3 regions of the Verrucosispora sp. WMMA2044 genome follow, and region 3 is predicted to be linked to each of the others. Evidence: predicted binding sites of a transcription regulator. Region 3 holds the regulator's gene; each other region holds the start of a gene.
The links. Region 3 encodes HrcA, which represses chaperone genes, less so after heat shock. Its sites were predicted from a motif close to GGTTNGCACNCTCNNNNNGAGNGTGCNAACC; they were not measured.

Region 1 (7,570 bases), 870 kb from region 3:
ACGGCACTGGGGCACCGACCGACCGCGGCGGACACGGCACCCACACGATGGGCAGCGCCGTCGGGCGGGACGGCATCGGCGTGGCTCCCGGCGCCCAGTGGGTCGGCTGCGTCAACCTCGACCGCAACCTGGGGAACCCCGCCGCCTACCTCGACTGCCTACAGTTCATGCTGGCGCCCTTCCCGCCGGGCGGTGACCCGTTCCGGCAGGGCCGGCCCGCCCGGGCACCGGAGATCCTGACCAACTCGTGGGGCTGCCCACCGATCGAGGGGTGCGATCCTCGGGCGCTGCAGCCGGCCACAGCGGCGCTGGAGGCCGCCGGGATTCTCGTCGTCGCGGCGGCCGGCAACACCGGCCCGTTCTGCGGCTCCGTGCAGGATCCGCCCGCGCCGTACCCGGATGTGCTGACCGTCGGTGCGGTGGACGACCGGCGGCGGGTCACCGCCTTCTCGTCCCGTGGTCCGACGGCCACCGGGACGACGAAACCGGATCTGATGGCACCGGGGGCGGAGGTCATCTCCGCGATGCCCGGCGGCGGGTACGCCGTGCTCGACGGCACCTCGATGGCCACCCCGCAGGTGGCGGGGGTGGCCGCGTTGATGTGGTCGGCCAATCCGGAACTCGTCGGCGACCTGGATCGGACGCGACGGATCCTGCGCGAGACGGCCGAACCGATCGAGACCAGCGACTCCCCCCGGAACCGGTCCGACGAGTGCGGCGGCCCGGCGAACCTCGTCGGCGCCGGCCTGGTCGACGCGTACGCGGCCGTCTCGGCGGCGCGTGGTTGATCGCCCACGACCGATCACACCCCGACGCGAGCGGTACTCACCCGAGGGGTTATCTGACCCCTCCGGACCTGCTATCTTGCGGCTTCATGCACGGTCATTCGTCCGGGTCGGCGGCTCCTCTCCGGACATCGTCGACAGCCCGGTGGCGGGGCATGGCCCTGCTGATCCTGCTGGGGGTACCGGCTCTCGTCGTGGCACTCTGCTGCGGGGTGGTCCACGTGGTCACCAGGTCCGCCACCGACGACCCGTTCGGCCAACGCGGTGGCGTCACCGGACCGCCCTGACCCGGGCCGCATTCACGGCGGGGCGGGTCGCTGGCGTGCCCGCAGGGCCAAAAACGGCCAAAAACGGCATTAAATGAAATGGATCCCGATAACGCCATTCGCCCTTCCCACTGCCCGGCGCGCCCTACCGTTTTCGGTAGAGGAGGCAGCCATGAGCATGGACGACGATCAGGCCCGGGAAGCCCCACCGGCCACCTGGGCCACGGTCGACGGACTCCCCGGCCAACTGCCGATCGACCGGCTCGACCACGGCGACGCCGAACAACTGGCCGAGATGACCGGAGTGGACGAGCCACCCGAGGAGCCCCTCATCCTGGTGGACGAGCCGGTTCAGCACCGCCCGCCGTACGACCGGGCGCGGAAGCGCCGAAACCAGCGGCCGCTGCCGACGTAGTCGACGAGCGGCCACCGCCGACCAGGGCCAGGACATCGAGACAGCGGAAGGGGCGGACCGCTGACGCGGCCCGCCCCTTCCGGCGTTGGAGCTGGACTCAGAAGTCCATGTCCCCGCCGCCCGGGCCAGCCGGTGCGGCCGGGGTCTTCTCCGGCTTGTCCGCCACGACGGCCTCGGTGGTGAGGAACAGCGCGGCGATCGACGAGGCGTTCTGCAGCGCCGAACGGGTCACCTTGGCCGGGTCGATGATGCCCGCGGCCAGCAGGTCGACGTACTCGCCGGTCGCGGCGTTGAGGCCGTGACCCGAGTCGAGGTTGCGGACCCGCTCCACCACGACGCCGCCCTCGAGGCCGGCGTTCACGGCGATCTGCCGCAGCGGGGCGTCCAGCGCGATCTTCACGATCTGCGCGCCGGTCGCCTCGTCGCCGGCCAGGTCGAGCTTGTCGAAGGCGGTCTTGCCGGCCTGCACCAGCGCGACACCACCACCCGGGACGATGCCCTCCTCGACGGCGGCCTTGGCGTTGCGGACCGCGTCCTCGATGCGGTGCTTGCGCTCCTTGAGCTCGACCTCGGTGGCCGCGCCGACCTTGATCACCGCAACGCCGCCGGCCAGCTTGGCCAGCCGCTCCTGCAGCTTCTCCCGGTCGTAGTCGGAGTCGCTCTTGTCGATCTCGGCCCGGATCTGGTTGACCCGGCCCTGGATCTGCTCGGCGTCGCCGGCACCGTCGACGATCGTGGTCTCGTCCTTGGTCACCACGACCTTGCGGGCGCGGCCCAGCATGTCGAGGCTGACGGCGTCCAGCTTGAGGCCGACCTCCTCGCTGATGACCTGGCCACCGGTGAGGATGGCGATGTCGGTCAGCATGGCCTTGCGGCGGTCACCGAAGCCCGGCGCCTTGACGGCGACCGACTTGAAGGTGCCACGGACCTTGTTGACCACGAGCGTGGCCAGGGCCTCACCCTCCAGGTCCTCGGCGATGATCAGCAGCGGCTTGCCGCCCTGCATGACCTTCTCCAGGATCGGGAGCAGGTCCTTGACCGACGAGATCTTGCTGTTCGCGATCAGGATGTACGGGTCGTCGAAGACGGCCTCCATACGCTCCGGGTCGGTCATGAAGTAGGCCGAGATGTAGCCCTTGTCGAAGCGCATGCCCTCGGTGAGCTCCAGCTCCAGCCCGAAGGTGTTGCTCTCCTCGACGGTGATGACGCCTTCCTTGCCGACCTTGTCCATCGCCTCGGCGATGATCTCGCCGACGCTGGTGTCACCGGCGGAGATGGAGGCGGTGGAGGCGATCTGCTCCTTGGTCTCGACGTCCTTGGCGAGCTTCAGCAGCTCCTCCGAGACGTTGGCGACCGCAGCCTCGATGCCCCGCTTCAGGGCCATCGGGTTGGCACCGGCGGCCACGTTGCGCAGGCCCTCGCGAACGAGTGCCTGGGCCAGGACGGTCGCCGTCGTCGTGCCGTCACCGGCGACGTCGTCGGTCTTCTTGGCGACCTCCTTGACCAGCTCGGCGCCGATCTTCTCGTACGGGTCCTCGAGCTCGATCTCCTTGGCGATGCTCACACCATCGTTGGTGATGGTGGGGGCACCCCACTTCTTCTCGAGCACGACGTTGCGGCCCTTGGGGCCGAGGGTCACCTTCACGGCGTCGGCGAGCTGGTTCATGCCCCGCTCGAGGCCGCGGCGCGCCTCTTCGTCGAACGCGATCATCTTGGCCATACGGCGTTGTCCTCCTGGACACTCACGGGCCACCCGAGTGTGTGCCCCGGATGGGCCGTCTGGTGTACGCACCTTGGGACGTCGCCACCTGGCGACGGCGACGTCTCCTCGGCCGGGCCGGATAGCCCGCGACGACCGGCCACGTGCCTCACCCGTGGTTATGTCACGGGCGCGACCGCAGCCCCACCGTCCCGACCAGCTGGCACTCACGCCATGCGAGTGCCAATGACTTGTTTAGCACTCTGCCCTGCCGAGTGCAAGCACGATGGCCCGGGTCAGCCGAGTTCGGCCGCCAGTTGGTTGGCGTTCACCGGGCCCTCGTGCGCCCGCTGCTCGGCGTAGGTGACCACGAGCCCGACCTGCTGCGCGAGGTACGCCGGCAGGGTCAGCACCGCGACCGCCGCGATGGTCAGCACCACACCCACCGTCGTACCCGGCGAGTCCAGCGGAGTGGCGCCGAACGGCAGGATCGCCAGCGACTCGATCAGGCTCGCCACCAGTGAGAGACCTACCACCGCGGCGCCCACCAGGGCCACCCGACCGAGCAGCAGGCCCGGCCGGTCACGCAGCATGCGATGCGACCTGCTGAGCGGGTCGTGCCGCTCGAACAGGTAGACCGGGCCGGCCAAGGCCAACGCGAACACCGCGTACACGCCGGGCAGGAAGCACAGGCAGAACCCGAAGACGACGATCAGGGTGACGAGCAGCGTCCAGCCCCACAGACCGAGCGCACGGCGCATTCCGTAGCGCAGCGCGGCGGCGGAGCCGACCTGCTCACCGACCGCCTGGCGGGTGATCAACCAGGTGCCGGCGGCCCAGCCGACCGACTGCATCAGACCGAGGAGCAGGCTGCCACCGACCAGCACGAACAGGAGCGTGGCGAGATCCGTCCAGAAGTTCGCCGGCAGCGCGGCGGAGTCGCTGGTGAGTTGACTGTCCCAGCGCGCCGAGGGGTCCACGGCCAGCGCGAGTACCGACAGCACCGCGGCCGGCAGCACCTGGGTGAGGACGAGAATCGGCAGCAGTTGTCGCCAGCCCCGGCGGGCGGCGCCCACACAACGCGCGAACCAGCCGCCCAGTCCGACCCCGGGCGGGGTGACCAGGGCGTCCGCGGGATCGAGACCGTAGCCTGCGGGGTGGTGCCAGCCATAGGTCGGCTGTCCCGGGTACAGCGGTTGACCGGGATACGGCGTCATGCCGACGTGCGGCGGCTGCGCGGGATGACCCGGTTGCGCGTCGTACGGCGGCGGTCCGGAACCGGGCGGCGGATCGAGCGGCCCGGGCGGCGGCGGTTGGTCCGCGGGCGAGGAGGACGGACCTGTCGGGGGCGGCTGGTCGGACATGGAACCTCCTCAGCGACGGCTGGTTCGGCCCATGATCTTTCCTTGTGGGGCACCGGCACCGCAGCCCCCTCCGGCGATGGTCACGCCACCTTCGACGACGATCGGTCGCCTGGGGTGGGTCGTCCGCGCTCAGGCGATGAGGCGTACCCGCTCGGCCTGCGGGCCCTTCTGACCCTGGGCGATCTCGAACTCCACTCGCTGACCGTCGTCCAGCGCCTTGTAGCCGTCCATCTCGATCGCGGAGAAGTGGACGAAGACGTCCTGCCCGCCGTCGACGGCGATGAAGCCGTAGCCCTTTTCGGCGTTGAACCACTTCACGGTGCCTTGTGCCACGGTGTTTTCCTCACTCTGCACGGCGTTCCACTACTTCGGGTCGCCGGCGCACCGGCACCCGGAAACCACCGGTTTCGGCAATCGCGACGACCGCTGAAACGGGTGACCGAAATCGCACGCTACACGAGGAGTGACGACGGCGCACGACCACAAATCGGGCGTATTACAGTCTCCCGTATCGTCGTACGTCATTGTGATAAGCATGCGGGCATGACGAACGTCACCGACGGAACCGGGGTGCGCCGGGCCGTCATCCGCCGGGTCGAACCAGCCGACGCGGCTCGGATGCGCGCGCTGCGCCTGGAGATGCTCGCGGACGCGCCGCTGGCGTTCCTGGAGACGATCGCCGAGGCCGCGGCCCGACCGCACGCCGAGTACGCCGCCCGGGTCGCCCGGGTCTCCACCGGCCCGGACACGGCGCAGTTCGTGGCGGATCCGGGTGGCCGGCTGGTCGGGCACGCCGGTGGGATGGCGCACCCGACCGAGCCCGGGGTGACCGTGCTCTACGCCGTCTACGTCACCCCGGGCTGGCGGCGCACCGGCCTGCTCGCGGAACTGGTGAGCGGGGTGGCGGGCTGGTCCCGGGCCTGCGGACGCACCGAACTGATGCTCGAGGTGGTGGTCGGCAACGACCGCGCCTACCGGGCCTACCAGCGGTTGGGATTCATCGACACCGGTGTCCGGGTACCGCACCCGAACATCCCCGCCCTGCGCGAACTCCAAATGCGCCGGGCTGCCTGAACCGTCCCTTCCTCACACCTCAGACGTGCCGACGGCTCTGCACGATCCGGAACCGGTTCGCCACGTACGCCCCGTCGGTCAACGCCGAGTTCGCCGCCGCGTTCGCGCCGCTGCCGTGGAAATCGGAGAACGCCGCCGACTGGTTCACGAAGACGCCGCCGGTCAGGTTGGCCGACAGGTGCACCCCGACCTCGATCGCCGCCCCCTCGGTGGCGTCCAGCACCGCGTCGTCGGTGGAGTAGACCGCCGCGGTGAGCGCACCCTGCGCACCCACGGTCGAGCGCAGGATCTCCAGGCTGTGCGCGGTGGAGTCGGTGGCGATGGCGAAGGAGATCGGCCCGAACCACTCCCGCGAGTAGGTCGCGGTGTCACCCGCGTCCAGCTTGACGATCGTCGGCGTACGCACCACGGCGTCCGGGAACGACGGGTGCTCGACGGTACGCGACTCCAACACCGGGGAACCGACCTTGGCGACCTCGGCCAGCCGCTCCAGCACCCCGTCGTTGACGATCGCCCCGGTCAGCTCCACTCCCCGGGCCGGGTCGCCGGTGAGTTTGCCGACCGCCGCGGCGATGCCGCCGGCCACCTCGTCGAAGCTCTTGTGGCCCTGGTCGGTGTCGATGCCGTCCCGGGGGACGAGGATGTTCTGCGAGGTGGTGCACATCTGCCCGCTGTAGAGCGTCAGCGTGAAGCCCAGGTTGCGGCACATCCCGGCGAAGTCGTCGGTGGAGTCGATCACCACCGTGTTGAGCCCCGCCTTCTCGGTGTACACCGCCGCCTGGCGGGCGTTGGCCTCCAGCCAGTCGCCGTACTCGGTGGAGCCGGTGAAGTCGACGATCCGGACCGCCGGGTGCAGGGCCAGCGTCGAGGCGAGCTTCTCATCCGGGGCCTCGGGCGCCAGCATCATCAGGTTCGGGTCGAAGCCGGCCTCGGCAAGCACCTGGCGGGCGTACCGGACGGTGATGGCCAGCGGCAGCACGGCGCGCGGGTGCGGCTTGACCACGACCGGGTTGCCGGTGACCAGCGAGGCGAACAGACCCGGGTACGAGTTCCAGGTCGGGAAGGTGTTGCAGCCGATGACCAGGGCCACGCCCCGGGGTACCACGTGAAAGGTCTTGGACATCCGCAGCGGGTCGCCCTTGCCGGCGGCCTTCTCCCAACCGGCGGTGCCCGGGTGCCGGGTCATTTCCGCGTACGCGTAGGCCAGCGCCTCAAGCGCGCGGTCCAGGGCGTGCGCGCCACCGGCCTGGAAGGCCATCACGAACGCCTGACCGCTGGTGAACTGCACCGCGTTGGCCAGCTCGAAGACGTTCTTGTGCAGCCGGTCGAGGATCTCCAGGCAGACACCCACCCGGGCCCGCGGGCCGGCGTCCCGCCAGGCCGGCAGCGCGGCGGACGCGGCGGCGACCAGTTGGTCGGCGTCGGCGTGCGGGTACCGCACGTTCAGTGCAACGCCGAACGGGCTGTGCTCGGTGGTGACCCGGTCGCCGTCGCTCGGCTGGTCGAGCGGGAAGTCCGCGCCCAGGTACGCCTCGAAGGCGGCCTTGCCGTCGGCCGCGGCGGTCTCGCCGTACACCCGTGGGCTCGGTGATTCCGGGTAGGCGGACCAGTATCCCCGCTCCGCGATCGCGGTCAGCGCGCGGTTGAGGGTCTCGGCGTGCCTGGCGTAGAGGGGGTGCGGGGTCTCCGTCATGCCCGCCATCATGCAACACGAAGCCCTCAGATCAGTAGGGGTGTGTCACAACTTCAGATGGTCAGCTGCCAGTCGGTCCAGGCGTCGACCGGGCGGAACCCGAGCTGCTCGTTGATGCTGATCATGTGATCGTTGACCGCCGCGTTCCAGGTGTCGATCGCGGCCAGGGCCGGCTCGTGGACAAGCGCGTGCCGAAGGTTCTCCACCTTGACGAGCAGGCCGAGGCGGTGTCCCCGGTGTGCGGGGTCGACGATGGTGATCTCCTGCCAGGCGT
Region 2 (7,570 bases), 530 kb from region 3:
GAACCGCTTGACCGGCTCGGGAGCGGTGTCCACGACGAGACCGCCGACCGCGACGAGCGGGGACGACCGGGGACCGGTCAGGGCGGCAACCAGTTCGGCGGTGCCGATGGCCGCAGCGGCGGCGGCGACGCCGGCCATGGCCGCGAACCGTGGTGTCGTGCTGCTCACCCGCCCAGTGTTTCCCACCGACCAACGGTCCGGTAGTCGGCGTCAGCGTTCGTAACCTCTCGTCACCGGTACGCCGACTCAAAGCGCGTGGGGCGCACCGTCTCGTCGACGGTGCGCCCCACGTCCGGCGTACGGCCGGGTCAGAAGCCCGGGCCGTGCTGGTGGCTGTGACCGTGGCCGTGCGAGTGGCCGTGGCCGCCCGCGGCGGGCTCCGGCTCGGCCGGCTTCTCCACCACGAGACTTTCGGTGGTGAGCAGCAGACCGGCGATCGACGCGGCGTTGGTGACCGCGTTGCGGGTCACCTTCACCGGGTCGATGATGCCGGACTTGGTCAGGTCGACGTACTCGCCGACGGCGGCGTCGAGACCGTGGCCCCAGTCGCTGCCGGAGACCTTCTGCACGACGACGTAGCCGTCGTGGCCGGCGTTCTGGGCGATCCAGCGCAGCGGCTCGACAAGTGCCTTACGCACGATCGACACGCCGACCTTCTCGTCACCGGTGAAGCCGAGGTCGTCGTCGAGCACCGACCGGATCTGCGCCAGGGCGGCACCGCCGCCGGGCACCGTACCCTCCTCGACCGCGGCCTTGGTCGCGGCGATCGCGTCCTCGATGCGGTGCTTGCGCTCCTTCATCTCGACCTCGGTGGCGGCGCCGACCTTGACCACCGCGACACCGCCGGAGAGCTTGGCCAGCCGCTCGGCGAGCTTCTCCCGGTCCCACTCGGAGTCCGAGGCCTCGATCTCCTTGCGGATCTGCGCGACCCGGTCGGTCACCTCGCTGGTCTGGCCACCACCATCGACGATGGTGGTGTTCTCCTTGTCGACCACGATGCGCCGGGCGCTACCCAGCACCTCCAGGCCAACCTGGTCCAGCTTGTAACCCAGCTCGGGGGCGACCAGCTCGGCGCCGGTGAGGATCGCCATGTCCTGGAGCATCGCCTTGCGCCGGTCACCGAAACCGGGCGCCTTGACCGCGCAGACCTTGATGGTCTTGCGGATCGCGTTGACCACCAGGGTGGACAGCGCCTGACCCTCGACGTCCTCGGCGATGATGAGCAGCGGCTTGTTGTTCTGGAGGACCTTCTCCAGCAGCGGCAGCAGCTCCTCGATCGCGGAGATCTTCTGCGTGGTGATCAGGATGTACGCGTCCTCCAGGACGGACTCCTGCGACTCCGCGTCGGTGACGAAGTTCGGCGAGATGAAGCCCTTGTCGAACTGGAGGCCCTCGGTGACGTCCAGCTCGGTGTGCAGGGCGGAGCCTTCCTCGACGGTGATCACACCGTCGCGGCCGACCTTCTCCATCGCCTCGGCGATCAGCTCACCGATCGTGGCGTCCTGGGCCGAGATCGTGGCGACATGCGCCACCGACTTCTTGTCGGAGACCTCGACGGCCTTGTCGAGCAGCGCCTCGGAGACCTTGGTGGCGGCGGCGTCGACGCCGCGCTTGAGGCCGGCCGGGTTGGCGCCCGCGGTGACGTTGCGCAGGCCCTCGCGGACCATGGCCTGGGCGAGCACGGTCGCGGTGGTGGTCCCGTCGCCGGCGACGTCGTTGGTCTTGGTCGCCACCTCCTTGACCAGCTGCGCGCCGAGGTTCTCGTACGGGTTGGTGAGCTCGATCTCCTTGGCGATGGTCACGCCATCGTTGGTGATCGTCGGCGCACCGAATTTCTTGTCGAGGACGACGTTGCGCCCGCGCGGCCCGAGGGTGACCTTGACCGCGTCAGCGAGCGCGTTGACACCGTGCTCCAGCAGGTGCCGGGCGTCGTCCGAGAAGCTCAGGATCTTCGCCATTAATGTCCCTTCGAAGCGACGTTGCCCCGGCCCGGCGAGCCGGACCGGGGCAACGACACTGATCGGTCTGTCTTACTTCTCGATGACCGCGAGGACGTCGCGGGCGGAGAGCACCAGGTACTCCTCGCCGGCGTACTTGACCTCGGTGCCGCCGTACTTCGAGTAGAGGACGGTGTCGCCGACGGAGACGTCGATCGGCACGCGGTTGCCCTTGTCGTCGATCCGGCCCGGGCCGACAGCGAGGACGGTGCCCTCCTGCGGCTTCTCCTTGGCGGTGTCGGGGATCACGATGCCCGAGGCGGTGGTGGTCTCGGCCTCGTTCGCCTGGACCACGATGCGGTCCTCGAGCGGCTTGATCGCAACCTTGGTCGCGGTAGTCACGGGCATACCCTCCTGGGGTACTTGGTTTCGTTGCCGATCGGCATGCCGACCGGCGTCAATCTGCCACATGCCACCGGGCGGGGCCGTCGTCGCGGGTGCCGGTCCGCCTGGCGTTCAACCCCCGGACACCAGGGCCCGAAGGTTGGCACCCTCAGGGTGAGAGTGCTAATCGCAGGTTATTCCTCGGCTAGCACTCCGTCAAGGAGAGTGCCAATCCGCCACCCTCGTGTCGCGGCTCCTCGGCACCCCGTCGCCACTTCTTCCACACGGTTCCGCGGTCGTTCGCCAGCGTTCACCGCAACACGCCGACAGTCACTTTCCCGCCGGAGGACCGGCCCTTACTCTCCGGCGCTATCACGTCACGGAGGGCGGACAGATGGCGGACGTACCAACCCTGGGGTTCCTACGCGACCAGTTGCGCCGGGCGCGTAAGGTGCGCGGGCTCAGCCAGGAGGAGCTGAGCAAAATGATCAACTATTCGACGTCGGCGGTGAGCGCGATGGAGATCGGCCCGAACCAGCTCAGCGCCGACTACCTGGCCCGGTTCGACAAGGTGCTGGAGACCGGCGGGCTCTTCGTCGGCATGCTGGAGCTGATCCGGCTGCACGCCGAGCCGGACTGGTTCCGGTCGTGGGGTGAGATCGAGCGGGAGGCGGTCGCGCTGCGCTGGTACGACCCGGCCGTGGTGCCGGGCCTGCTCCAGACCGAGGCGTACGCCCGGGCGATGCTCCGGGCTGGTCCACCGCTCACCGACGAGCAGATCGAGAAGCGGGTGCTGGCCCGGATGGCCCGGCAGGAGGTGCTCACCCGCGAGGAGCCACCGCAGCTCGTCGCGGTGCTCGACGAACAGGTGCTGCGCCGGCAGGTCGGCGAGCGCGCGACCATGCGCGAGCAGTTGGAGCACCTGCGCACCCTCACCGACCGCCCGCACGTCCAGGTGCGGATCGTGCCGGCCGAGACCCCGTGGTACGGCGGTCTTGCCGGCCCGTTCGTGCTGGCCCGGCTCGCCGACGGCACCGAGGTGGCCCACCTGGACAACCAGCTCCGGGGGCACACAGTGGACAGCCCGAACGACCTTGCCAGCCTGGGGCGACGTTGGGAGACTGTGGCCGGTGAGGCGCTGCCGCGCCGGCAGTCCGCCCGCCTGATCGAGGAAGTGGCGAAGTCATGGACCTGACCCGCGCGGCCTGGCGCAAGTCCTCCCGCAGCAACCAGAATGGCGGCGCCTGCGTCGAGGTCGCCGACAACCTGCCCGGTGTCGTCGCCGTCCGCGACAGCAAGGACCCGGCCGGCCCGGCACTCGCCTTCACCCCCGCCGCCTGGCGCGCCTTCGTCGCCACCCACAGCCGCTAGACCCGACCCGGACGCCGCGTCCGCCCGCGCCGCGCGCCCGGTAACCGCCTCCGGCCCGGCTCGGCTCGGCTCGGCCCAACTCGGCCCGACTCGGCTCGGACCGCCGAGTTGCCCGCCCTTGCCCCACAGGTGTGCGCGCTTGCCACCGCGGGTGTGCGCGCTTGCCTCCGCGGGTGTGCGCGCTTGCCTCCGCGGGTGTGCGCGCGGGTTGCGGCATGACGCGCCCTCCCGCCGAGCTGACAGCCCCAGATGCCGCAACCCGCGCCCGCCGGCCGCGCGTGGCATGCCGGACTGCGGCCCCGGGCCGAACGGCCTCCGAGCGAACCGAAATCCCGAGATGCCGCAAGTCGTGCCTTCCGGCCAGCGTGAGGGCCCGAGATGCCGCGAGTCGCGACCGGCATGCCGGCGAGGGGCCGGCCTGGGCCTCGGGCGGGGCGGACAGGGCGGGCGGGAGGATGGGCGGGTGGATCTGGAGCAGTTCGGCGCGTTGCGTACGGCCGAGGGGTCGGCCGCGCTCGACGCGGCGGGCCGGGTGGCCGGCGGCGATCCGCTGGTCGCGGCGGCGGCGCTGCGTTCGGCCGGAGTGCCAGCCGGACTCGCGGCGGCGGCGCTGACCCAGGCGGAGCTGCGCCGCCGGGCGACCGGCAAGTTCGGGCCTGCGGCGGCCGGCATGTTCTTCACCCGGCCGGGGCTGGAGCAGGCCACCCGGCGGGTCGTCGCCGACCGGCGGGCGCGGCGGCTGCGCGCCGCCGGGGTGAGCACGCTCGCCGACCTGGGCTGCGGGCTGGGTGCCGACGCACTCGCCGCCGCCCGCACCGGCATCCGGGTGTACGCGGTGGAGACGGACCCGCTCACCGCCGCGCTGGCCGAGGCGAACGCCCAGGCCGCCGGGCTGGCCGACCTGGTCACCGTCGAATGTGGCGACGCGACCGCGTTCGACGTGAGCCGGGTCGAGGCGGTCTTCTGCGACCCGGCCCGACGCCGGGCCGGCACCGGCCGCCGGATCTTCGACCCGAATTCGTACTCGCCGCCGTGGGACTTCGTGACCGGGCTGGCCGAGCGGGTGCCGCGCACGGTGGTGAAGGTCGCGCCGGGAATCGACCACGCGCTGATCCCACCCGGCGCCGAGGCGGAGTGGGTGAGCGTCGACGGCGACCTGGTCGAGGCGGCCCTCTGGTGCGGCGAGTTGGCCGAGGTCCCCCGCCGCGCGACCGTGCTCACCGCCGACAGAGCCGGCCGGGCCAGCGGCGAGTCGGTGCACCAGCTCGCGGGGTCGGGCACCAGTGAAGCACCGGTCGGGGCGGTGCGGCGCTTCGTGTACGACCCGGACCCCGCGGTGGTGCGCGCGCACCTGATCTCCGAGCTGGCCGCCGACCTGGACGCCACCCTCGCCGACCCGAGCATCGCCTACCTCTACGCCGACGCGGCGCAGCGCACCCCGTACGCCCGGTGCCTGGAGGTCACCGACGTGTTGCCGTTCTCCCTCAAGCGGCTGCGGGCGCTGCTGCGGGAACGGCGGGTCGGCCGGGTGGAGATCCTCAAGCGCGGCTCCGCGCTGGAGCCCGAGCGGCTCCGGCGCGACCTGCGGCTGGCCGGCGACCAGCCGGCGAGCCTGGTGCTCACCCGGGTCGCCACCGCCCCGACGGTCCTGGTCTGCCGCCCAGCGGTCTGAACCCCGCGGCCCGGAGCCGAACCATCGGCTGAGAAGGCGCTGGCTCGAACATCGGGCCGCGGCTACCTTGGCGGGCATGGCGGGACGTGGCACCCCGGCGACCGCGCTGCTGGCGAAGCGGAAGGTCGACCATCGCACCCATCCGTACGATGTCTCGCCCGACGAGCCCAACTACGGCGCGCTGGTCGCCGCCGCGCTGGCGGTGGCGCCCGAGCGGGTCTTCAAGACCCTGGTCACCGAGGTCGACGGGGCACTGACGGTGGCGGTGGTGCCGGTCACCGGCGACCTCGACCTCAAGGCGCTCGCGGCGGCCGTGGGCGGCAAGCGGGCCACGCTGGCCGAGCGGGCGGCAGCCGAGCGGGCCACCGGGTACGTACGCGGCGGCATCAGCCCACTGGGCCAGCGGCGGCACCTGCCCACGGTCGTCGACGTCTCGGCCCTGGCGCATCCGACGGTGTACGTCTCCGCCGGTCGCCGAGGGCTCCAGGTGGAACTGGCCCCGGCCGACCTGGCCACCCTCACCGACGCCCGGTTCGCCCCCCTCGCGAGCGCCTGACCGCCGCCGTTCCATCCCGCCGGCGGACCCGGACACCAGGGTCGTCGCCGGCACGGTGGCGGCGAGGTGTCGCTGGCGTTGCTGAATTGTTACCGCCGACAACAAACTCGTGACCGGCCCGGCCTTGTGCTGGCGTGTGGCGCGGAATACGTTGCCGGACACAACAAAACAAAACACCGACACCCTTCCCCACCCTCGAAAGGACCCTGCACATGCGCAAGGGCTTCCTCGCTGTCGGCACCGTGGGCCTGCTGGCCCTCGGCAGCCTGACGGCCTGTGGCGACGAGTCCGGCGGCGACCAGGCCGGCTCCGACGTGACCCCGAAGATCGGCGTGATCCTGCCGGACAGCAAGTCCTCCGCCCGCTGGGAGGGCGCCGACCGCAAGTTCCTCCAGGCCGCCTTCGAGGCCGCCGGCGTCGAGTACGACATCCAGAACGCGCAGGGCGACAAGACCGCCTTCCAGACCATCGCCGACCAGATGATCACGAGTGGCGTCACCGCGCTGATGATCGTCAACCTGGACTCCGGCACCGGCAAGGCCGTCCTCGACAAGGCCAAGTCGCAGGGCGTCGCCACCATCGACTACGACCGCCTCACCCTCGGCGGCTCGGCGGAGTACTACGTCAGCTTCGACAACGAGGCTGTCGGCAAGCTCCAGGGCGAGGGCCTGGTCAAGTGCCTGACCGACCAGAAGGCCGAGAAGCCGGTCGTGGCGTACCTGAACGGTTCGCCGACCGACAACAACGCCACCCTGTTCAAGAACGGCTACGACTCGGTCCTCAAGCCGAAGTTCGACGCGAACGAGTACGTCAAGGGCCCGGACCAGTCCGTGCCGGACTGGGACAACGCCCAGGCCGCCACGATCTTCGAGCAGATGCTCACCCAGACCGGTGGCAAGATCGACGGTGTGCTGGCCGCCAACGACGGCCTCGGCAACGCCGCCATCTCGGTGCTGAAGAAGAACCGGCTCAACGGCAAGGTCCCGGTGACCGGCCAGGACGCCACCACCCAGGGCCTGCAGAACATCCTCGCCGGCGACCAGTGCATGACCGTCTACAAGGCCGTCAAGCAGGAGGCCGACGCCGCCGCCGAGCTGGCCATCGCGCTGGCCAAGGGCGAGCGCAAGGAGACCGGCCAGACCGTCAAGGACCCGGAGGGCAACCGTGACGTCCCCGCCGTCCTGCTCACCCCGCAGGCGATCTACAAGGAGAACGTCAAGGACGTCATCGCCGACGGTTTCGTGACCAAGGAAGAGGTCTGCACCGGCAACTTCGCCGAGCTCTGCACCGAAGCGGGCATCAGCTGACCTCACCCGCCTAGGCGCCGCCGCCCGGCACGGTAACCCCGTGCCGGGCGGCGTGCCGCCGCTGGACGGGCCCCGATCTCCCTCCGCGACAAAGGAGAACCCCGTGTCCGCGACCCCTCTGCTGGAGCTACGCGGGATCGACAAGAGTTTCGGTCCCGTCCAGGTTCTACGCGATGTCGCCTTCGCCGCCTATCCGGGCGAGGTCACCGCGCTGGTCGGTGACAACGGCGCCGGCAAGTCGACCCTGGTCAAGTGCATCAGCGGCATCTACCCGACCGACGCCGGGCAGTTCGTCTTCGACGGCCGGCCGGTGAACATCCACAGCCCACGCGACGCCGCGGCG
Region 3 (7,570 bases):
CTCCTGCCCGATCATCTCCTGGGTCTCCAGCGTGCGTCGCCGACCGCGCCGCTTGTCCTCGGGCGTGGCGACCGTCCAGAGGTGCTCACCGCAGCACAGGGTGGAGGCCCCGTCCTGCGTGGTCACCCGGTAGACCTGCTTGGGCCCCTGCGGGTAGATCCCGATCACCGGGGTCGGCATGCCGTTCGAGCCGATCACCAGGTCACCGACCTGTAGGGAGCCGAACCGCTTGAAGCCCTCCGGCGTCAGCACGCGGGCGTCGTACGGCTGCGCCCGACCCCTCATGTACGCCAGGGGGGCGACCTCGATCGTGCCGGCGGCCATCAGCTTCGGGATGGTCTCCGGGTCGAGCATGTCGTGCAGGGCGTCGTAGAGCGGGCGCAGGTAGGGGTCGATCTTCTCGTTGAGCGTGCCGGGCAGGAACCCGAGTCGCTCCCCCGCTTCGACCGCCGGCCGGGTCAGGATGATCCGGTTGATCTGCTTGGCCTGCAACGACTGCACCGCCTTGGCCATGGCGAGGTAGGTCTTGCCGGTACCCGCCGGGCCGATGCCGAAGACGATGGTGTGCCCGTCGATCGCGTCGACGTAGCGCTTCTGCCCCAGCGTCTTGGGGCGGATGGTGCGCCCCCGCCGGGACAGGATGTTGAGGGTCAGGACCTCGGCGGGCCGCTCCGTGCCACCCTGTTCGAGCATGCCGACGGTACGCCGGACGGCATCGGTGGTCAGGGTCTCGCCTTTCTCGATGAGTTCGAGCAGCTCACTGAAGAGCCGCTCGGCGAGGGCGTTGTCGGCGGGAGCGCCGGTGATGGTGATCTCGTTGCCACGCACGTGCACGTCACTGTTCACCGAGCGCTCGACCAGTCGCAGGATCTCGTCACCCGCGCCGAGCAGGTTGACCATGATCTTCGAGTCGGGGACCGTGATCCTGGTCTGCTCCCGGGGCGGGCCGGGAGGTGGGGTGCCGGTCATAGGTCGGGCCCGCGGGCCCTGCGCCACCTGCTCTCGATCTCGATGCCGGGCCCCTGGCACGGCGTGCGGACGTTGCCACCATCGTATCGGGTCAACGGCGCGGACACGCTGCCCATTTCCACCGCTTCGACGCCCCGGCGGAACGGGTGAAACAGGGCATTACACCCCGGCGAACCGCCCGGTCAGCCGCGGAAGTCGAAACCGTCGAAGGTCTCCTGGCGGCGGGTGAACCGGTAGGTTGCCCAGTGCATCCGGACCACCACACCAGCCGCGTCCCGGGTGAGCCGGAGCAGCTCGCCGTTCTCCCGGCCGGAGACGGTACGCAGCACGTCCGGCTGGTCCGGCACCGGGGCGAACACCGCTGGCGGCTTCCCCGGCGGGTCACCGGCACCACGGGCCCGCAGGGCCCCTTCGTGCCACGAGAAGACGTACTCGAAGCCCTCGCCCCACCAGCGGCCGAGCAGCCCGCGCACGTCGGGCGGTGCCGGATCACCCGGACGCCACGGGTCGATGTCGGCCGGATCGTGCTCGACCGCGGCGGCGAGCAGCCGGTGCGGCAGCTCCAGCAGCTCGACGGCGGTGCCGGAGGAGCCCAGCACGGCGGCGCCGAACGCCCCGGGCGTGCCCTCGCCGCCCCGGCGGCCGTACGCTCCGGCGAGGAAGCCGGGCATCGCCCCGTCGTGCCCGACGTGCACCACCCGCTCCCCCTGCGGCACCAGGATCAGGCCGAGACCGAACCCGCCGGCCCACACCGCCTCGTCGGTGACCGTCACCGGCCAGCGCATCTCGTCGAGCGTGGCGGGAGCGAGCACCCGACCCGCCGCGTCCAACGCCGCCGGGTCGGCCAGGAAGGCGGCCCAGCGGGCCATGTCGGTTGCCGTGCTCCACAGCTGCGCGGCCGGACCCACCGCGCCGAAGTCGGTGGGCGGCTCCGGATGCGCCTCGTCGGAGTACGCGTCGACCAGGAACCCGGTCGCGGCGCGTGGCCCCGGAGCGGCCGTGGTGGCGGTGAGCCCGAGCGGGGTCAGCACCCGCTCGGTCAGCACCTCCGCCCAGCTGCCGCCGCGTAGCTGTCCGACCAGGTGGCCGAGCAGCGCCATGCCGAGGTTCGAGTAGTGGTAACGGCGTCCGGTCGGCAGCACCCGCTCGGCCCGGGCCAGCTCGGTGATCAGTTGGTCGGCGTCCGGTGCGCGCAGCGTGTCCCAGACGTCGCCGTACGGTTCCCGTTGCAGGCCGGCGGTGTGCGACAGCAGCCGGCGCACGGTCAACTCGCCGTGCGCCGGCAGGTCGAGGTGCCGCCGCAGCGGGTCGTCGAGGTCGAGCAGCCCGTCGTCGCGGCACTGCATGACCAGCACGGCGGTGAAGGTCTTGGTCACCGAGCCGATCCGGAACCGGGTCTGCTCGTCCAGCGCCGTGTCGTTTCCGGTGCCGCCGGCGGTGCATGTCCACAGCGGCCGGTCGGCGCGGTGCACGGCCGCCGAGACCGCCGGCACCCGGGCCTGCGCCTGGACCTGCCGCACCATCCGCTCCAGCCGACCGGCGGCGGAGGTGTCGCCGGCGGCGGAGGTCATCCGAGGCTCCGGGCCAGCATCGGGCCGAGTGGGGCGCCGCCGAGCACGTGCGCGTGCACGTGGAAGACCTCCTGACCGCCGTACGCCCCGGTGTTGAACATCAGCCGGAAACCGTCGCCGAGCAGGCCCTCGTCCTCGGCCACCGCGGCGGCCGTGGCCAGCACCTCGCCGGCCAGCGCCGGGTCACCCTGGCCGAGGGTGGCCACGTCCGCGTAGTGCTCCTTCGGCACGACGAGCACGTGCACCGGTGCCTTCGGGTCGATGTCGCGGAAGGCGAGCGTGGTGGGCGTCTCGCGGACGACGGTGGCCGGAATCTCACCGGCGACGATGCGGCAGAACAGGCAGTCGCTTCCCATCCGGGCAGTGTAAGGAAGAAATCCTCGGCGCCGTCGGTGCGCCGCTCACCAACGGAGCAGGCGGGTGGCGAGGACCGCCAGGGCGGCCACGCCCGCGGTGGAGGTGCGCAGCACCGCCGGGCCGAGCCGCACCGGGCGGGCACCGGCTTCCTGGAAGGCCGACAGCTCGGTCGGGGTGATGCCGCCCTCCGGGCCCACCACCAGCACGATCTCGCCGTGGTCGGGCAGCTCGACGGTGGTGAGTCGGTCGGTCGCCTCCTCGTGCAGCACGTACCCGGCCGCCGCCCCGGCGATCCGGCGCGTCACCGACGCGGTGCTCTCGTCCGGCGCGCCCGCCACCACCGGCAGCCACGCCCGCCGGGCTTGCTTCGTCGCCTCCCGGGTGGTGGCGAGCCACCTGTCCCGGGCCCGTACGCCCCGGTCGCCGCGCCACTGCACCACCGAGCGGCCCGCCGCCCAGGGGACTATCTCGTCCACGCCCGCCTCGGTCATCGCCTGCACGGCCAGCTCACCCCGGTCGCCCTTGGCGATGCCCTGGACCACCACCAGCCGGGGGTTCGCCGCGTCGACGTACCCCCGGTCGGTGACGTCGAGGTCGAGGGTGCCCCGGCCGACGGCGGTGACCACGGCGGTGGCCGTGCCGCCCCGGCCGTCGCCGAGCAGCACCTGCTCGCCGACGCGCAGCCGTTGCACGGTGGCGGCGTGGTGGCCCTCCGGGCCGTCGAGCACCAGCGAGGCGGCGGTGGGCAGCGACTCGACCAGGAACAGCGGGGCGGACACGTCAGGCGTGGCCGTTGAAGGCGTCGCGCATCCGGGAGAAGAAGCCACCCTGCTTGGTCAGCTCGGCGACCTCCTCGCCGCGGGTCTTGGCGAACTCGCGCAGCATCCGCTCCTGATCGGCGTCGAGCTTGGTGGGGGTACGCACGTCCAGGTGGACGTAGAGGTCGCCCCGCCCGGTGCCGCGCAGGTGCGGTACGCCCCGGGCCCGCAGCCGCAGGGTGCTGCCCGGCTGGGTGCCCGGCTTGACGTCGACCGGTTCCTCGCTGTCGAGCGTCTTGATGGTCAGCCGGGTGCCGAGCGCGGCGGCGGTCATCGGCACGGTGACCCGGCAGTGCAGGTCGTCGCCCTTGCGGGAGAAGACGTCGTGCGGCCGTTCGTGGATCTCCACGTAGAGGTCCCCGGCGGTGCCGCCGCCCGGGCCGACCTCGCCCTGCTGGGCCAGGCGGATCCGCATGCCGTCCTCCACCCCGGCGGGGATCTTGACGGTCAGCGACCGGCGGGTGCGGACCCGGCCGTCACCGGCGCAGGTCGGGCAGGGGCTCGGGATGGTGGTGCCGTAGCCCTGGCAGACGGTGCAGGGCCGGGCGGAGACCACCTGGCCGAGGAAGGTGCGCTGCACCGACTGCACCTCGCCCCGCCCGCCGCACGCCTCGCAGGTGGCCAGGTGGGTGCCGGCGGCGGTGCCGGCACCGGAGCAGGTGGTGCAGAGCACGGCCGTGTCGACGGTGATCGGCGCCTCGACGCCGAAGGCCGTCTCCTGGAGGTCCAGCTCCAGTCGCAGGATCGCGTCGGCACCGGGGCGGGTACGCGGACGCGGACCGCGCCCGGCACCGGTGGCACCGCCGAAGAAGGCGTCCATGATGTCCTGGAAACCGACGAACGGGCCGGCCCCGCCGGGGCCACCCGGACCGCCGGGCCCGCCCCCACCGGGTGCCAGCGGATCCCCGCCCAGGTCGACAATCTGCCGTTTCCGATCGTCCGAGAGGACCTCGTACGCGGCGTTGATGTCCTTGAACTTCTCCTGTGCCTCCGGGTCCGGATTCACGTCCGGATGGAACTGGCGCGCCAGCTTGCGGTAGGCGCGCTTGATCTCGTCATCGGAGGCACCCTTGCTCACGCCGAGAATGCCGTAGTAGTCCCTGGCCACTGCGTTCCGTGTCCTCGTGTTCGTCTCGAGTTACGCCGTTCGGCGGCGGCAGCCTGCCGTCGGCCCTGACTTGTCAGTTCTGGGCCAGCAGCTCGCCCACGTAGCGTGCCACGGCCCTCACCGTGGCGATGGTTCCGGGGTAGTCCATCCGGGTCGGTCCGAGCACGCCCATCCCCCCGACGATGATCGCGCCCGGGCCGTACCCGGTGCTGACCACGGAAGCCGCCCGCAGGTTGTCGTACTCGTTCTCGTCGCCGATGCGCACCCGCAGTGTGCTCGGCTCCACCTCGCCGATGAGCTTGAGCAGCACGACCTCCTCCTCAAGCGCTTCGAGGATCGGCCGCAACGAGCCCTGGAAGTCGAGCAGGCCGCCCCGGGCGAGGTTGGCGGTGCCGGCGAGGGCGAGCCGTTCCTCGTGCCGTTCGACGAGTGTCTCCAGCAGCACCGTGGACAGGGTGGTCATCGCCGGGCGCAGGTGCGGCGCGCAGTCGTCGATGAGGGTCTGCACCAGCGGCGGGGTCTCCGACAGGCGGACACCCACCAGTTTCTCGTTCACCAGCCGGCGCAGGTCCAGCACGTCGTCGGCGGGGACCGGTGCGGGCAGCTCGACCAGTCGCTGCTCGACCCGGCCGGTGTCGGCGATCATCACAAGCATCAGCCGGGTGGTGGAGATCGGCACCAGTTCCAGGTGACGCACCCGGGACCGGGCCAGGCTCGGGTACTGCACGACGGCGACCTGCCGGGTCAGTTGCGCCAGCAGCCGCACCGTGCGGTGCACCACGTCGTCGAGATCCACGGCGCCGGCCAGGAAGCGCTCGATCGCCCGGCGTTCGGCCGGGCTGAGCGGCTTGACCCGGCTCAACCGGTCGACGAAGAGTCGGTAGCCACGGTCGGTGGGCACCCGCCCCGCGCTGGTGTGCGGCTGGCGGATGTAGCCCTCCTCCTCCAGCACGGCCATGTCGTTGCGCACGGTGGCCGGCGAGACGCCGAGCTGGTGCCGCTCGACGAGCGACTTGCTGCCGACCGGCTCCTGGGTGGCGACGTAGTCCTCGACGATCGCCCGGAGCACGGCGAGCTTCCGGTCGTCAAGACCCATCCTTGCCACCTCCTGTCGCAGGTCAGCTCGCGGCGTCACGGCCGCCAGAGGAACACTCTGGCACTCGACTGTAGCGAGTGCCAGTCTACGTCGGCGCCCCCGTCCACGCGATGATCAAGTCAGCACCGGCGTCATCGAGCCGATCGGCGGGTTGACACTCGCCGGTGTCGCTCTGGTGCGCCGTTGCCGCTGGCACCTACCGTGGCCTCCATGACTGAACCACCTCGTCCCCCGGACTCCGGCGACGAACCCACGACACCACTGTCCGGTTCGCCTGGCCAGGGCGGCTATCCTCCGCCCGGCGGCTATCCACCCCCCACCGGCGACCAGCCGCCACCGGCCGGCTACCCCCCACCCGGCGGCTATCCGCCGCCGGGATCACCCGGTGTCGGCTACCCGACCGGCGGCTACGGCGCTCCCGGCGGTGGCTACGCCAACAACGAGGACAAGACCTGGGTGCTGATCGCGCACTTCGGCGGCCCGCTCGGCGTGGTCGTCGGTGGCGGGCTCTTCGGCTGGGTCGCGCCGCTGATCGCGATGATGACCCGTGGCCAGCAGTCGCCGATCGCCCGGGCGCACTCGGTGGCCGCGCTGAACTTCCAGCTCACCTGGGCCATCGTCGGCGTGCTGAGCTGGGTGCTCACCGCGATCACCTGCGGCGTCCTGTTCTTCATCCCGATGCTCGTCTGGATCGTGCCGGTGATCTTCGGCATCATCGGCGGGGTCAAGGCCAACGACGGGACGCTGTACCGCTACCCGATGAGCTACTCGTTCGTGAAGCGCTGACCGCGCCGGCCGGTCTGATGACGGGGATCAGGGCAGCAGGTCGCGGACCACGGCGTCGGCGAGCAATCGGCCGCGCAGGGTGAGCACGGCGCGGCCGGCGGCGTGGGCGGGCTGGTCGAGCAGGCCCTCGGCCAGTGCCCGGGCCGCGCCCGCCCGCCCAGCGTCGGTCAGCACGTCGAGCGGCAGGCCGGCGGCCAGTCGCAAGCGGAGCATGACGTCCTCCATGTGCGCCTCGTCGCCGGTGAGCACCTCCCGGGCCTGCCCGGGCGACTCCCCGGCGGCGAGGCGTTGGGCGTACGCGGCGGGATGTTTGACGTTCCACCAGCGCACTCCGCCGACGTGGCTGTGCGCCCCCGGCCCGAGGCCCCACCAGTCACCGCCGGTCCAGTAGAGCAGGTTGTGCCGGCAGCGCGCCTGCGGCGTGCGGGCCCAGTTGGAGACCTCGTACCAGGAGAAGCCGGCCGCGCCGAGGGCCGACTCGGCGGCCAGGTAACGGTCCGCGGCCACGTCCTCGTCCGGGTACGGCAGCTCGCCCCGGCGCATCCGGGCGGCCAGTCGGGTGCCGTCCTCGACGATCAGGGCGTACGCGCTGACGTGGTCCACGCCCGCGGTCACCACCTGGTCCAGTGAGGCGGCGAAGTCCTCGGCCCGCTCCCCCGGCGTGCCGTAGATCAGGTCGAGATTGACGTGGTCGAAGCCGGCGTCGCGGGCCTCCAGGGCGGCGGCGGTGGCCCGGCCGGCGCTGTGCCGGCGGTCCAGCACGGCGAGCACCCCGGGCGCGGCCGACTGCATGCCCAGCGAGATCCGGGTGAACCCGGCCGCGCGCAGCTCCTTCAGTGAGGTGGGCGTCACCGACTCCGGGTTC

Region 1: a site for HrcA is predicted at 3,384-3,414, ahead of groL (chaperonin GroEL). Genes of this name have one in related genera too.
Region 2: a site for HrcA is predicted at 2,480-2,510, ahead of groES (co-chaperone GroES). Genes of this name have one in related genera too.

What each region holds. Positions count from the first base shown of each region.
Region 1 is NZ_CP114913.1:6,166,109-6,173,678, reverse strand. Features, by position in the region: gene O3597_RS27975 (S8 family serine peptidase) at 1-788, shown strand, start outside; gene O3597_RS27970 (hypothetical protein) at 941-1,072, shown strand; gene O3597_RS27965 (hypothetical protein) at 1,230-1,466, shown strand; gene groL (chaperonin GroEL) at 1,564-3,186, opposite strand; gene O3597_RS27955 (hypothetical protein) at 3,462-4,529, opposite strand; gene O3597_RS27950 (cold-shock protein) at 4,659-4,862, opposite strand; gene O3597_RS27945 (GNAT family N-acetyltransferase) at 5,073-5,603, shown strand; gene paaN (phenylacetic acid degradation protein PaaN) at 5,623-7,296, opposite strand; gene O3597_RS27935 (GNAT family N-acetyltransferase) at 7,350-7,570, opposite strand, start outside.
Region 2 is NZ_CP114913.1:226,478-234,047, reverse strand. Features, by position in the region: gene O3597_RS01145 (molybdopterin-dependent oxidoreductase) at 1-168, opposite strand, end outside; gene groL (chaperonin GroEL) at 309-1,958, opposite strand; gene groES (co-chaperone GroES) at 2,031-2,345, opposite strand; gene O3597_RS01130 (helix-turn-helix transcriptional regulator) at 2,716-3,516, shown strand; gene O3597_RS01125 (DUF397 domain-containing protein) at 3,507-3,692, shown strand; gene O3597_RS01120 (methyltransferase domain-containing protein) at 4,156-5,364, shown strand; gene ybaK (Cys-tRNA(Pro) deacylase) at 5,441-5,920, shown strand; gene O3597_RS01110 (substrate-binding domain-containing protein) at 6,133-7,227, shown strand; gene O3597_RS01105 (ATP-binding cassette domain-containing protein) at 7,331-7,570, shown strand, end outside.
Region 3 is NZ_CP114913.1:754,077-761,646, reverse strand. Features, by position in the region: partial or broken gene O3597_RS03565 (LAGLIDADG family homing endonuclease) at 1-15, opposite strand, end outside; partial or broken gene O3597_RS03560 (PhoH family protein) at 274-969, opposite strand; gene O3597_RS03555 (serine hydrolase domain-containing protein) at 1,152-2,540, opposite strand; gene O3597_RS03550 (histidine triad nucleotide-binding protein) at 2,537-2,896, opposite strand; gene O3597_RS03545 (16S rRNA (uracil(1498)-N(3))-methyltransferase) at 2,942-3,676, opposite strand; gene dnaJ (molecular chaperone DnaJ) at 3,678-4,823, opposite strand; gene hrcA (heat-inducible transcriptional repressor HrcA) at 4,897-5,919, opposite strand; gene O3597_RS03530 (DUF4870 domain-containing protein) at 6,130-6,705, shown strand; gene hemW (radical SAM family heme chaperone HemW) at 6,733-7,570, opposite strand, start outside.